DNA from 2 places in the Rhizobium sp. O111 genome. Region 2 is predicted to be linked to the other one. Evidence: riboswitches for the same ligand, from Rfam matches in the RefSeq annotation. Region 2 holds a riboswitch; the other holds the start of a gene.
The links. Region 2 has a riboswitch for cobalamin ahead of cobU (bifunctional adenosylcobinamide kinase/adenosylcobinamide-phosphate guanylyltransferase). Riboswitches for the same ligand answer to the same signal wherever they lie in the genome.
Positions count from the first base shown of each region.

Region 1: linked by a shared signal. The riboswitch ahead of bluB (5,6-dimethylbenzimidazole synthase) and the one ahead of cobU (bifunctional adenosylcobinamide kinase/adenosylcobinamide-phosphate guanylyltransferase) in region 2 are both predicted to bind cobalamin.

Region 1 covers NZ_JBSHXL010000001.1:1,514,235-1,521,635, reverse strand. Annotated here, with positions in the region: gene ACVTFQ_RS07780 (LTA synthase family protein) at 1-1,218, opposite strand, end outside; gene ACVTFQ_RS07775 (TolB family protein) at 1,493-2,326, shown strand; cobalamin riboswitch at 2,352-2,536, shown strand; gene bluB (5,6-dimethylbenzimidazole synthase) at 2,577-3,263, shown strand; gene ACVTFQ_RS07765 (DUF2865 domain-containing protein) at 3,277-4,395, opposite strand; gene ACVTFQ_RS07760 (NADP-dependent malic enzyme) at 4,538-6,850, opposite strand; gene ACVTFQ_RS07755 (UDP-2,3-diacylglucosamine diphosphatase) at 7,117-7,401, shown strand, end outside.
Region 2 covers NZ_JBSHXL010000001.1:1,875,976-1,883,376, forward strand. Annotated here, with positions in the region: gene cobN (cobaltochelatase subunit CobN) at 1-2,626, opposite strand, end outside; gene cobW (cobalamin biosynthesis protein CobW) at 2,636-3,685, opposite strand; gene cobU (bifunctional adenosylcobinamide kinase/adenosylcobinamide-phosphate guanylyltransferase) at 3,690-4,208, opposite strand; cobalamin riboswitch at 4,320-4,712, opposite strand; gene ACVTFQ_RS09535 (chloride channel protein) at 4,959-6,749, shown strand; gene ACVTFQ_RS09540 (cobyric acid synthase) at 6,746-7,401, opposite strand, start outside.

The DNA of each region.
Region 1 (7,401 bases), 360 kb from region 2:
GTCGGCTTCCTGCATGATCTCCTTCATCAGGCTGTCGTCGGAGGCGAAGATGCCACGCTTTTCCATGGTCGGCATGGTTTCTTCGGTGCGGAACTCCTCGAAGCCGAAATCCTTGTAGACCTCGTTGCGGTTCCAGAACCAGCCGCTGAACGGATGCAGCGCACGGGCCGCATAGCCTTCGCCGCGGAAAAAGGTGGCGAGCGACGGGATGTCGTTGCGGATATACTGCTGGTAGGGAATGCTGCCATAGGGCAGGAAGGCATTCGAGAAGCCGGTCAGCGCCTCGAACTCGACATTGGCGGTCATGCCGCCGAACTCGGGCGAGAAGACATGGCCGGACTGCGCCGCGCGGATCGTCGGCATCGGGTCTTCGGAGAATTTCAGCGTCTTGAGGCGCGTCGGATCCCAGAAGGATTCGCTCATCAGCATGATAACGTCAGGCTTGTCGCTCGGGCCGCTGAGATAGCCGTAATTGCGCGACGGGATGGCATCGAGCGCCTGCGCATTGAGGCCGGCGGGCGAGGCGACGTCGGCCATCGGGATGTTGAAGATGAAAGCGAGGATGAAGCCGTTGCTGCGGTAGTTCTCCTTCTGGTCCCACATCATCGGCACCACCTGCAGGCGGTCGCGGATATAGGAATACTGCGAGTAATCCATCAGCGAGCCGAAGGCGGCGATGACGGGAACCGTCAGGCAGAGATTACGGATGCGGTTGCGGCGCGCCATCTTCGGCAGGCGGCGCCAGGCGTAGCGCCATGCCAGCACGAGGCCAGTGACGGAGAGCAGGATGCCGACGGCAACCGCGATAGCCGTCATCGGGCGGTCGCGGACCATGACCGGAAGCAACTCGAGAATCTGGCGGCCGAACAGCATGTCCGAGGGATAGAGCGGATCGGAGAGGTAGTGCTGCTTCTGATTGGAGACGAGCGCCGGGACGAGGACGAGCGGCAGCACGACCAGTGCAGAGAGGAAACGGCGGCCCAGCACCGCATCGACGCAGAGCATAACGATGGTCAGCATCACGACCGTGGTCATGCCTGGACGGGCCGTGGAAGACAGAAATGCGCCCACATCGGTTGCACCGCCGCGCGCGATCACTTCGACCGAGAAGGTTGCAAGCAGCGCCATCACCGCCGTCAGGGCGACTGCAATTACGCCGCGCAGGATGGAGGGGCGGGTATCCGCGCCGACGCCACCATAGAGCGCCGCTTCGCGCATTGCCGCTCCGGACTTGAAAACTTGGGCGATCAATGGCGGAACTCCAGTGTCATCATAACGTCACCGAACTGTCACATCTTCGTCATGAACGCTAGATGAACCATTGTTGTTTCGCGGGCTTAACGCTTTTTTGATCACAAACTTTTCGGCAGCCGGTTGCCTCATGTAGCGTGTGTTCCGGATGGACCCTGCCATGGCGGCGCGGGGGCGATCCTTGCGTGCCTTATTTGGCTGTCGTAGGTCATGGATATGTTCGCGTCAGAGGAGAGTTTGCATGCGCAGTTCCGTCGAGATCTACAACGTCAAGACGGGTGAGGCCCGCGTGATCTGGCAGACCGAGAGGCTGGTCGAAGCCCCGAATTACGCTCCTGACGGCAGCTATCTCCTGCTCAACGATCAGGGCATGCTCTACAAGCTGGCGCTCGATGGTTCAGCGAAAGTGCAGAAGGTCGATAGCGGCTTCGCGACCGCCTGCAACAACGACCACGGGATTTCACCCGATGGCACTCGCATCGTGATCACAGACAAGATCGAGTTCGGCAAAGCGGCGATCTACACGCTGCCGATCGAGGGCGGGGCGCCGCAGCTGGTGACCACCAATCATCCGTCCTACTGGCATGGCTGGTCGCCTGACGGGAAGGAGCTCGCCTATTGCGGTATTCGCGGCGACGTGTTCGACATCTACACGATCGACGTGACCGGCGGCGAAGAGCGGCGGTTGACGCATGGCGAGGGCCGCAATGACGGGCCGGATTATTCGGCCGACGGGCGCTGGATCTATTTCAACTCCAGCCGCACCGGATTGATGCAGATCTGGCGCATCCATCCCGACGGGACGGGCGTGGAACAGGTGACGCACGACAATTACGGCAACTGGTTCGCGCATCCCTCTCCGAAGAACGACAAAGTCGTGCTGATTTCCTACGATCCCGATGTGTTCGACCATCCGCGCGACAAGCATGTGCGGATGCGGATCATGGATATGGACGGCGGCAACCTGACGACGCTGTTCGAGCTGTTCGGTGGGCAGGGGTCGATCAATGTTCCGAACTGGTCACCGGATGGTGACGAATTCGCCTATGTCCGATATTTCCCGGTCGAAGCTTGAGCGATTGCATCGTGCGCGGTTTGTCGGCATAGGTGGCGCGTCGGGTGCCCGCAGGCTTGCGGGAGAATCGGGAATTCGGTGCAAGACCGGAACGTGCCCAACGCTGTAAGGCCGACGTCTGCCGCTTGATGCCACTGGCGCTCTTTGCCGGGAAGGCGTGGCAGACGGATGACGCCAAGTCAGAAGACCGGCCCGACAATCATAGACTGACCGCCTGGACAGCGGCCGGTTGTGTTGTTGGGGATTGACGATGCGACCAGACCAATCTGGCTCTCTTGCGAGAGCCGGCGCCTTTTCGGCGAGCGAGCGCGACGCCGTTTACAGAGCCATCGAGACCAGACGCGACGTGCGATCGGAGTTCCTACCGGATGCCGTGCCCGATGACGTGATCGGACGCCTGCTGGCTGCCGCGCATCACGCGCCGTCCGTCGGCTTCATGCAGCCTTGGAATTTCATCGTGGTGCGCGATCGGGCCGTCCGATCGACCGTGTGGAAGGCCTTCGCCAAGGCGAATGCCGAGGCGGCGGAGATGTTTTCCGGCGAGCGGCAGCAGGCATATCGCGCCTTGAAACTCGAGGGCATTCGCACGGCACCCGTCGGGATCTGCGTGACCTGCGATCCGGATCGCTGCGGCGACGTGGTGCTGGGGCGGACGCACAATATGCGGATGGATTCCTACTCCACCGTCTGCGCGGTGCAGAACTTGTGGCTCGCGGCGCGCGCCGAGGGCATCGGCGTCGGCTGGGTCAGCATCTTCCACGAGGCGGATCTGAAGCGGGCGCTCGGCGTGCCCGAGCGGATCGAGATCGTCGCCTGGCTCTGTGTCGGTTATGTCGACCGGCTCTACGAGGAGCCGGAGCTCGCGGTGAAGGGCTGGCGGCAGCGGCTGCCGCTGGAGGAGCTGGTGTTTACCGATCGCTGGGGCGAGGGCGTGTAACCCACGACGCCAGCTATTGCTTCTGCGCCGGCGGTTGCTGGGGCTGGGCTCCCGGCATGGCTGGGTGTTTCAGGTCGATCGACCCTTGATCGCCGGCGAGGAACTGCGGCCCCACCTGGCGCACCTTGCCGGCACTGGGATCATAGGGGCGATCGGGGATCTGCGACTGGGGCGCTGGCGGCTGTGGCGTAGGTTGGGTTTCGGGCTTGGCGGCGGCGGTGTTCGGGGTTTCGATCGTGGTGATCGAGCTTTGCGGCGACGGCGCGCTCACAGACTGGTTGCGGCGCATCTGTTCGTAATAGGCGGGCAGATTGCAGCTGCAGGACGACTTTTCGCCGGGCTTGCGGTTCTTGTAGGCGAATGCATTCGGCATGGCGCTGTAGGGCGCGCCCGTGGAGGCCGAGATCATGTTCTCCGTCTCGCCGCTGGAGACGTCGTGATAGTAGAGCTCGGTTTCGATGCCCGGGCACATCTGCTGGCAGGTGTTGGCGTCGCGGGCGAAATCGAAAGAGGTTGCGTTCGAGCGGATGGGGAAGAAGCCGCCGTCGCAGCTGCGCACGCAGATCGTGTTCAGATGCGTGAGCGGCTGGCCGCCAGGCGAGAACTCGTAGGAGCGCTGACGCTCGCCGCCGAGCGGAATGAAGGTGTCACTGCGCATCGCCTGATCATCGATGCTGGGCGGGTTCGCATATTGCGGCTCTTCATGTTGCTGCACGGGCGCGTTGCAGTTGTTTTCGTCGAGTGCGGCGAAGAGTTCGTTGCGCAGGCGAGCGTCCGGGCTTTGCGCGCGCAACTCGTCACGGCGCATCTGCAGGTCGGCGATGTTGTCGAGCATCTTCGCTTCGGCCTGTTCGAGCTCGCCGCAATAGCCGGCATTGTCGCCGCCGATGACGACCATACTGCCGCTGCTGCAACCGCTGCGGCGTTGGTCGCTGCGCAGTTTGCGAAGCTCGAGGTTCTGTTCGGTAATGGCGCTCGCGAAGCGGCGTATTTCCGGCGACGTGCCGCCGCCGATCGTCTCTGGGATGGTTGCTAGGCGGGCGCGCAGCTGACCGCAGATCGGCGCCAGCTGCGCATAGGCAGGGGCGGAAAGGGCAATCAGGAGTGCTGCGGCCAGCGTGAGGCGTTTCAAGGCATCGTCCCGTCAGTGAGCAAATACCAAATGGCGAAGGGCGGACCATGGCCCGCCCTTCGATATACATGGCTTGTCTTAACAAGCTGCCGCTCAGAGCCTAACGCATTTTCAGCGTCCAAGGCAAATCACGCAGCCCAGATCATGCAGGCTGGGATGCCTCGACGACCGCAAGGGCCGCCATGTTGACGACGCCGCGCGAGGTGACCGACGGCGCCAGGATGTGGGCGGGCATCGCCGCGCCGAGCAGGATCGGGCCGACATGCAGGCCATCGGTCATCGACTTGACGACGCCGAGCGTGATGTTGGCCGCATCGAGGTTCGGGAAGACCAGAAGGTTGGCTTCGTCGTGCAGCGTCGTGTTCGGCATGACGCGCTTGCGCAGCGTTTCAGAGATCGCGCTCTCGCCGTGCATTTCGCCATCGACCTCGAGGTCGGGCGCGGTGTCGCGCACGAGCTGCAGGGCGTTGCGCATCTTGGTGGCGCTTTCGGATTCACGCGAGCCGAAGTTCGAATGCGAGACGAGGGCGGCGCGCGGCGTGATGCCGAAGCGCTTGATTTCTTCGGCGGCGAGAACGGCCGATTCCGCCACTTCCTCGGCTGTCGGATTGAACGTCACGTAGGTGTCGGTGAAGAAGGTGGCGCCACGCTGCGAGATCAGCAGGCTGAGCGCCGAGAAATCGCGAACGTTCGGGCGCTTGCCCACGATCTGGCGGACATCGCGCAGGTGCTTTTCATAGCGGCCTTCGAGACCGCAGATGAGCGCATCGGCCTCGCCACGCTTCAGCGCCAGAGCGCCGATAACCGTGGTGTTGGTACGAACGATGGTACGCGCCGCTTCCGGGATGACGCCGCGGCGGCCGACCAGCGACAGATAGAGCTCGACATATTCGCGGAAGCGCGGATCGTCTTCCGGATTGATGACGTCGAAATCGGACAGCGGACGGATGCGCAGGCCGTAGCGCTTCAGGCGGGTTTCGATGACCTGCGGACGACCGATCAGGATCGGCTTGGCGATACCTTCTTCGAGCAGAACCTGGGCGGCGCGCAGCACGCGCTCGTCTTCGCCTTCGGAGAAGATGACGCGCTTCTTGTCGGCATTCTTGGCGGCCGCGAAGATCGGCTTCATGACGAAGCCGGAGCGGAAGACGAAGCGGTTCAGCTGGTCGAGATAGGCGTCGAAATCGGCGATCGGGCGCAGCGCCACGCCACTATCGGCCGCAGCCTTGGCGACAGCCGGCGCGATGCGCAGGATGAGGCGCGGATCGAACGGCGAGGGGATGAGATAGTTGGGGCCGAAGATCGGCGTTTCATCCGAATAGGCGCGGGCGGCGACATCGGACGGCTCCTCGCGGGCAAGCGCGGCGATGGCGCGCACGGCCGCCATCTTCATTTCCTCGTTGATCGTGACGGCGCCGCAATCGAGCGCGCCGCGGAAGATATACGGGAAGCAGAGGACGTTGTTGACCTGGTTCGGAAAATCCGAGCGGCCGGTGCAGATCATCGCGTCCGGGCGGGCGGCGCGGGCGAGATCCGGCATGATTTCGGGGTTCGGGTTGGCGAGCGCCATGATGAGCGGCTTTTCGGCCATCTGCGCCAGGAGTTCCGGCTTCAGGACGCCGGCGGCCGAAAGGCCGAGGAACACGTCGGCGCCGCCGATGTTTTCAGCCAGCGTGCGGGTGTCGCTCTTCTGCGCGTAGACGCTCTTCCATTCGTCCATGAGCTCGACGCGGCCTTCGTAGACAAGGCCTTCCAGGTCGTGGACCCAGATGTTTTCGCGCTTGGCGCCGAGGGTGACGAGAAGGTTGAGGCAGGCAAGGGCCGCGGCACCGGCGCCGGAGGCGACGATCTTGACCTCTTCGATCTTCTTGCCGGCGAGTTCCAGGCCGTTCAGGATCGCGGCGGCGACGATGATGGCGGTGCCATGCTGGTCGTCATGGAAGACCGGGATCTTCATCTTTTCGCGCAGCTGGCGCTCGATCTCGAAACACTCCGGCGCCTTGATGTCTTCAAGGTTGATACCGCCAAAGGTCGGCTCAAGCGCGGCGACGGTGGAGACCATGTGATCGACGGTCGTTGCATCGACCTCGATGTCGAAGACGTCGATGTTGGCGAACTTCTTGAAGAGAACCGCCTTGCCTTCCATGACCGGCTTGGAAGCTAGCGGGCCGATATTGCCGAGGCCGAGAACGGCCGTACCGTTGGAGATCACGGCAACCAGGTTGGCACGCGAGGTGTAGTCGGCGGCCGTTTCCGGATTGTCGCGGATAGCTAGACAGGGCGCGGCGACGCCGGGCGAATAGGCGAGCGCGAGGTCGCGCTGGTTGCCGAGCGGCTTGATGGCCTGGATCTCGATTTTGCCGGGACGGGGATAACGGTGGAAGAACAAGGCCTGTTCATCGAGGCTGCCGCCTGCCGCTTTGTTGTCCGTCTTCGGTTTGTCGCTGTGATCCATCGTAATGCTCCAGGCTGTCGCACATGCTTTCATTGGAGCGCTTTCAATACATCAATCGAAAGACGGTAACAGCGGGAATTTCGGTTCCGGTTCCCAAAAACAACGCAAATGTGCAACAGCGCCCGCGAGATGCCGGGGATTTGCGACGGTAGGACCTGTGATCAGGGCCCGACACCCGGGCCGTGTCATCTTCCTGAAACACGAGTCTGGTTTTCAGAGGCACAGATGAAGCATGGGGCACGGGCAGTATGCTTGTGAAGGACAATATGGATACGCGCCACTTCCGTACGCTCTTTATTTCCGACGTCCATCTCGGCTCGAAAGCCGCGAAAGCCGACTTCCTGATCGACTTTCTGAAGTACCACGAAGCCGATACGATCTTCCTGGTGGGAGACATCGTCGACGGCTGGCGCCTGAAGCGCAGCTGGTACTGGCCGCAGGAATGCAACGACGTGATCCAGAAGCTGCTGCGCAAGGCGCGCAAGGGAACGCGTATCGTCTACATCCCCGGCAATCACGACGAATTCCTGCGCGACTTCCCCGGCATGCAC
Region 2 (7,401 bases):
CGAGGATATCGGGGCGTGGCCCGATCCATGCGGCAGCCATGTCGCAGTCGAGGGGGTCGAAGGTTGCTCTGGTGGGTGGGTTACCCCCCTCTGCCCTGCCGGGCATCTCCCCCACAGGTGGGGAGATTGGCTGGGCTTGCCCGCTCGCTCGAACATCATCGTTTAGTTGGGGAGCAAGCCGCGAGTCGATCTCCCCCCTTGTGGGGGAGATGTCCGGCAGGACAGAGGGGGGTAATCCACCCACCAAGCTCTCCGCCATGCCACCGACACTGCCAAAAACATCCCCAGCAATCGCCCGCTGCAAACTCCGGTCGCCGCCCTCACCCAGCCCGCGCGGCACCCGCGCCAGCGCCACCGTCAGATCCGTCAGCAACCGCCCTTCCGGCGACACCCCAAACACATGCAGCCCATCACGGATCTGCATCTCCTTGAGATCACACAGATAGGCATCGAGCTTCTTCAGCGCCTCGCTCTCGCTCTCCCCCTTTGATATCCCCGCATCCTGATCGAGCCCGATATCGGCGACCAACTCAAGGATCTGCTTGCCGAGCAACCGGATCCGTCGCGGATCGCCGCCCGAGGCCTCGTAATATTCATCGACCAGCGCCTCCAGATCCTTCAGCGGCCCGTAGCTCTCGGCCCGTGTCAACGGTGGCGTCAGGTGATCGATGATCACGGCGGCGGTGCGGCGCTTGGCCTGCGTTCCCTCGCCGGGATCGTTCACGATGAATGGATAGAGATGCGGCAGCGGCCCGAGGATCGCTTCCGGGTAACAGCTCTCCGACAGCGCCAGCGCCTTGCCCGGCAGCCATTCGAGATTACCGTGCTTGCCCATGTGGATCACCGCATGCGCGTCGAATTCCTGGCGCAGAAAGGCATAGAAGGCCAGATAGCCGTGCGGCGGCACGAGATCAGGCGAGTGATAACTTTCCTTCGGATCGATATTGTAGCCACGCGCCGGCTGGATACCGACGAGCACATCGCCGAAACGCGTGAACGGCAGCGCAAAGGCGCCGTCCACGACATAGGGATCAGCCGCCGGATCGCCCCAGCGCGCGCCGATCTCATCTTGAATCTTTTTCGGAAGAGTTGCGAGGAAATCCCTGTAACGACTCACGGAAAGCGCCTCGCGGACAACCTTCCCATCACGCCCGGAATTGGTCGGCCCGTCCATGATTTCGAGCATCAGCGCATCACCATCGGCAGGGATGTCAGCGACCGGATAGCCGGCCTTGCGCATCGCCTGGAGCACTTCGATCGTACCCGCGGGCGTATCCAACCCGACTCCGTTTCCGAGCCTGCCGTCGCGGTTCGGATAGTTCGCCATCACGAGCGCCACCCGCCGTTCGGCCGGCTTCGCATGCCGCAGCCGCGCCCAGTGGGCGGCCAGCCGCGCGGTGTAGCGCATCCGCCCCGCATCCGGTTCGCTGGCGACGATATTGGCCTCGACCAGCGCATCGTACCGCGCCGCCGACTTGAACGAGACAGCGCGAGAAAGGACCCGGCCATCGACCTCGGGCAACGCTACGTTCATGCCGAGATCGCGCGCCGACAGTCCTTGCGAAGAGCTTTCCCATGCCTCCCTCGACGAAGCGGAAAAGATCGCCTGCAGCACCACGGCGTCGCTGGCCTCCAGCACCGTCGGCTGCCGCTCCGCACCGGGCGCCGAGACCGCGAAACCTGTAGTGTTGATGACGACATCCGGCTTGGTGGCCGCGAAGACGCTTTCGAGGATGCCCTTGGAGACGGGGTCCTTGAGACTATAGGCGAAGACCGGCAGCGGCCGAACCCCCTCGGCGATCAGCGCTTCGATCAGCGCCTCGACCGGGCGAGTTTCGCCGCTTTGCACGAGGGCGCGGTAGAAGGAGATGGCGATGGTGGGTCTTCCCTTCTCCCCCACGGGGAGAAGGTGGCCCGAAGGGTCGGATGAGGGGGCGGCGCCACAAGTGATGCCATCGCCGTACTGCTGCTCACTCCTTGCGTCGTTCGCCCCCCTCATCTGCCCTGCCGGGCATCTTCTCCCCGCTGGGGAGAAGAGGAGATCAACGTGAGACTTCCACTCCTCAACCCCAACAACGCCCCGCCCCGGCCACCAGATCCCGGCTTTCATCAACGGCGCCGCCGCCTCCGGCTTCTCATCGCCCGACAACATCGCCTCGGCATAGTCGAGAAACGCATGCGTATTCGCATCGCCCCCCTCGATCAGATAGGCCCAGAGCGCGTTGAGATCCTCAAGCGGCACATTCGAAAACAGCGTCAAACCCGCATCCGGCTTCGAATCTCCCGGCAGCACCGCGATCAGCGCCCCGTGACGCGCCGCCGCCGCATGTAGCGCCTCCAGCGCATAATGAAAATAACTGGCGCCGCCGAGCGCTCTGACGATGATCAGCTTCGCATGCCTCGCCGTGCGCTCGACATAGGCATCGACGGACATCGGATGCTTGAGGCTCATCAGGCTGGCGATGCGCAGCGACCGTCCCCCACCTCGCTGACGATGCGCGGCTGCTACCGCCGCCAGTTCGGTGTCGGCAGCGGAGAGAAACAGGATGTCGCCGGGCGACTGACCGAGATCGATCGCCTCCTCGCCGTCGCTGATCGTTCCCTGCTGGGCTAGAAGCAGATGCATCGTCTTGCCTTATGCGAGCGCCGAAATCGCCTGACGCACCGCGCTCTCATCCATCTCATGCAGCCCGATCACCACCAGCCGCGTACCGCGCGCCTCGCCGGCAGCCCAGGCACGGTCGAAATAGTGGTCGATACGGCTTCCGACGGCCTGCAACTGCAGCCGCATCGGCTTGCCGGGAACGTCGACGAAGCCCTTGAGGCGCAGAACGTCGTGCTCGGCAATGATGCCCTTCAGGCTCTCGACAAAGGCGGCCGGATCGGCGATCGGTCCGAGCTCTACCACGAAGCTATCGAACTCGTCGTGATCGTGCGGCGTACCATCCTCATGTTCAAGCTCGTGATGGGACTTGCGGTTGCCGATATCTCCCTCGGTGCCGATGCCAAGGCCGAGCAGCACGCTTGCCGGCACGTCGCCGTTCTTCGCCTCGATCATCGCGGGCTTGCGCGCCGTGCGCGAAGCGACCTCGTCACGCACCCGGGCAAGGCCGGCGCCGTCGATGAGGTCGGTCTTGTTGAGCACGATCAGGTCGGCGCAGGTCAGCTGGTCCTCGAAGAGTTCCTCGATCGGGCTCTCGTGGTCGAGCGTCTCGTCCTCGACGCGGCGGGCGTCGACGGCGTCGTGATCGTCGGCGAAGCGGCCGGCGGCCACGGCGGCGCTGTCGACCACGGTGATCACGCCATCGACCGTCACCTGCGTGCGGATGTCGGGCCAGTTGAAGGCGGCGACCAGCGGCTGTGGCAGGGCGAGGCCGGAGGTTTCGATGACGATATGATCCGGCCGGTTCTCGCGCTCCAGGAGCTTGCTCATCGTCGGGATGAAGTCGTCGGCCACCGTGCAGCAGATGCAGCCATTGGTGAGCTCGATGATATCGTCCTCGGTGCAGTTTTCCGCGCCGCAGCCCTTCAGCACTTCGCCATCGACGCCGAGATCGCCGAACTCGTTGATGATGAGCGCGATCTTCTTGCCGCCCGCATTGGTCAACAGGTTGCGGATCATCGTCGTCTTGCCGGCGCCGAGGAAGCCGGTGATGACGGTGGCGGGGATCTTCTGCTGGTTCATCAATTCAACCCTTCATTTTCAGCGGCAGTCCCGCCGCGATAAAATACACATCCGCGGCGACCGCCGCGATCATCTGGTGCAGTCGCCCGGCATGGTCGCGAAACTCGCGCGCCATGCGGTTCTCGGGCACGATGCCGAGGCCGACTTCATTGGAAACGATGACGAGGCGCGCCTTCGCCTGAGGCAGATAGGCGGCCAGTGCCGCGAACGCCGCCGCCATGTCGCGCTCATCCATCATCAGATTGGTGACCCAGAGCGTCAGGCAATCGACAAGCACCGCCCGCCCCTCGCCATCGATCGCGGCAAGCCGGCCTGCGAGATCGAGCGGTTCCTCATGCGTCGTCCAGAGGTCGCCGCGATCGGCCTTGTGCTGCTCGATCCGTGCACGCATCTCCTCGTCCCAGGCGCGGCCGGTGGCGATGTAGTGGCGCTCGAGGCCGCTGTCGATGACGAGCTGCTCGGCAAAGCGCGACTTGCCGGAACGGGCGCCACCTAAAATAAGCGTAGAGGATACCGTCGTCATGCGTGGACGACTTCACAGGAGCGCGTCCGGCCTGACGCCGACGCCAAAATCTCATTGTCTGCCATGACAACCTCCGTGCTGGCATTGGGCACATTTGCCCAGGGTTGGGCTTTGCGCCCGGCACGATTGGCAGGTCTCCTGGCTCGCGGGTCCAGGCGACGATCGGGATAGCCACGCAGGCCATCCCGATCGTGCCATCGGTTCTTCCTCGCCTTCCCGGCTGCAATCATGAAAAGGCGGACGATTCGTAGATTTAGAGGCGTCCAACCCCGGTTGATCATGGCTTGCATTGCCAGTGGCTTTTCCGCCGTCTTCCGCCCCTCGCCCGCCTGCACCACGCAGGCAGCCGGCAAGAGAACATCCGACGCCGGACGGAAGACCCTGACCGCTCTACAGTCGCGGGGTCGGCTGTGATGAAGGCGCCCTGGTTGGGTCCACCCCGTCACATTCCCTTTTCATCCGCACCGCTTTTGGCGATCCGGAACCATCCGTTATCGATCCATGGTTAGGCAAGCGCGACAGCGAAGTCAATCGACCGCCAATCGCGGCCACCAGCCAAATTGATTGACATCAACCCTCAAGACGATCATCTCTACCAAATTTATCGTCTATAATCAGGCACTTAATGTCATAAAAACTTGTTGCGTCAGCCGGGTTTTTGCCGCATTTGCAGCGCATGCGGCGCAGCACCGCAAATGTCCCCTCCTTCGCCACCCTTGAACGGGCTTTCGCCCGCCTAGTTTCCCCATCATGCGCCTGAAAATCAATCTTAGACGGCTCGGCCCGCTACACACACTGCTCGATGCGGGGCGCATGCGCGCGCTCCTGAGGCGCAGCGAAATGGGCATGGTGCTGGCCGGCGCGCTGATCGGCGTCACGTCTGGCCTCGCCGTCACCGGCATGAGCCTGATTTCGCGCGAGATGCACAGTCTGATCTTCGGGATCAGCGATGTCGAGCGTTTGAGCTCCTCTCAGATCGACGACAAGTTCCTGCTGATGGCGGCCCCCGTCTGCGGCGGCATCCTTCTCGGTCTTCTGATGTATGTGCTGGCGAAGACCCGCAAGAAGCCGATGGTCGACCCGATCGAGGCCAACGCGCTGCATGGCGGCCGCCTGTCCTTGACCGACAGCATCATCGTCGCGATCCAGAACCTGATCTCCAACGGCTTCGGCGCATCCGTCGGCCTCGAAGCCGGCTACACGCAGTTGGCGTCCGGCATCGCCTCGAAGCTCGGCTTCAAGCTGCAGCTGCGCCGCGCCGACCTGCGCGTTCTCGTCGGCTGCGGCGCCGCCGGCGCTATCGCGGCCGCCTTCAACGCGCCGCTCACGGGTGCCTTCTACGCCTTCGAGCTGATCATCGGCACTTACACGATCGTGTCGCTCACACCGGTCGTCGTGTCGGCGCTCGTCTCCACGCTGGTCGCCCGGCTGCTGGCCGGCAGCGACTTCATCATCGATGTCGGCGATTTCGGCACCGTCATGCCGGCCGATTACGTGCCGGCCATCCTGCTCGGCGCCTTCTGCGCCGGCATCGGCATCCTGATCATGCAGGGCGTCGCCTTTATCGAGGAGCTCGCACGCCGCAGCTCGATCGCGCTCCCCTTCCGCCCGGCGCTTGGCGGCATCATCGTTGGGCTGCTCGCGCTGGTGACACCGCAGGTGCTGTCGGCAGGCCATGGCGCGCTGCATCTCAATCTCGACCGTGAAGTCGTGATTCCCGTGCTGATCGGACTTTTCCTGCTCAAGGCGCTGGCATCAGCGATCTCGATCGGCTCCGGCTTCCGTGGCGGCCTGTTCTTCGCCTCGCTGTTCATGGGCGCGCTGCTTGGCAAGTTCTTCGCCTATTCGGCTCCCTACTTCGCGCACGCAACGCTGACGCCGATCATCTACGCCGTCGTCGGCATGAGCTCGCTTGCCGTCGCCGTCATCGGCGGGCCGCTGACCATGACCTTCCTGGCGCTCGAAATCACAGGCGACTTCCCGATCACGGCGCTGGTCTTGGCCGCCGTCATCACCTCGTCGCTGGTCGTGCGCAGCACCTTCGGCTACTCCTTCGCGACATGGCGTTTTCACCTGCGCGGCGAAAGCATCCGCAGCGCCCACGATGTCGGCTGGATCCGCAATCTGACGGTCAACAAGCTGATGCGCGCCGACGTCAAGACCGCGAAGGTCGGCATCAGCATCGAGCAATTCAAGGAAAGCTTCCCGATCGGCTCGGCCCAGCGCGTGATCTTGGTCGAGGACAGCGGCAAATATGCCGGCCTCGTGCTCGTGCCCGATATCTACGCCAACCTCACCGACACCGCCGACGAGAGCAAGGGCCTCGACGAATTCGTACGCTACCGCAACGACTTCCTGACGCCGCAGATGAACGCCAAGCAGGCCGCGGCGATCTTCGACAAGACCGAGAGCGAAGCGCTCGCCGTCGTCAACAACCTCGTCGAGCGCACCGTGGTCGGCCAGCTCAGCGAAGCCCACACGCTGCGCCGTTACAGCGAAGAACTGGACCGCCGCCGCCGCGAGGTCTCGGGCGAAATCTAACCCAACAGGTTGTCCAGCCAGCGCTTGTCCAGATGCGTTTCCAGCGCGGCGGCAACCTCGTCAAGCGCCTGCTCGACGCCGGCGCGATAGTCGCGGCTTTGGCCTGTGAGGCCGAAGCTTGCAAGCAGCCGGGACCGGTAGCCGTCACTGGCAAACAGCCCGTGCAGATACGTCCCAACGACCCGCCCGTCCCCGGATATCGCGCCATCAGGCTTGCCGTCGACGATCGCGAAGGGGCGCACGCGGTCGGCGCCTTCGGTGATCCCGAGATGGATCTGGTAGCCCGAGAGTGCCTCGCCATTCTCCGCCGAAACCGCCGCGCTGTTGCGCACCGTCTTCTCCGCGTCCATGACGGTCTCGACGTCGAGCAGCCCTAGGCCCCCGATCTCACGCACGCTCCCCTCGATGCCCAGCGGATCACGCACCACGCGCCCTAGCATCTGGTAACCGCCGCAGATTCCGATGACCCGTCCACCGCGCCTGACATGCGCGGCAAGTTCCGTATCCCAGCCTTGAGCCCTGAAATCCGCAAGATCGGAAATGGTCGATTTCGACCCAGGAAGAATGATCAGCTGCGCATCGGCAGGCAACCGTTCACCGGCACGAACGAACACCAGCTCCACATCCGGCTCCGCCAGCAACGGATCGAGAT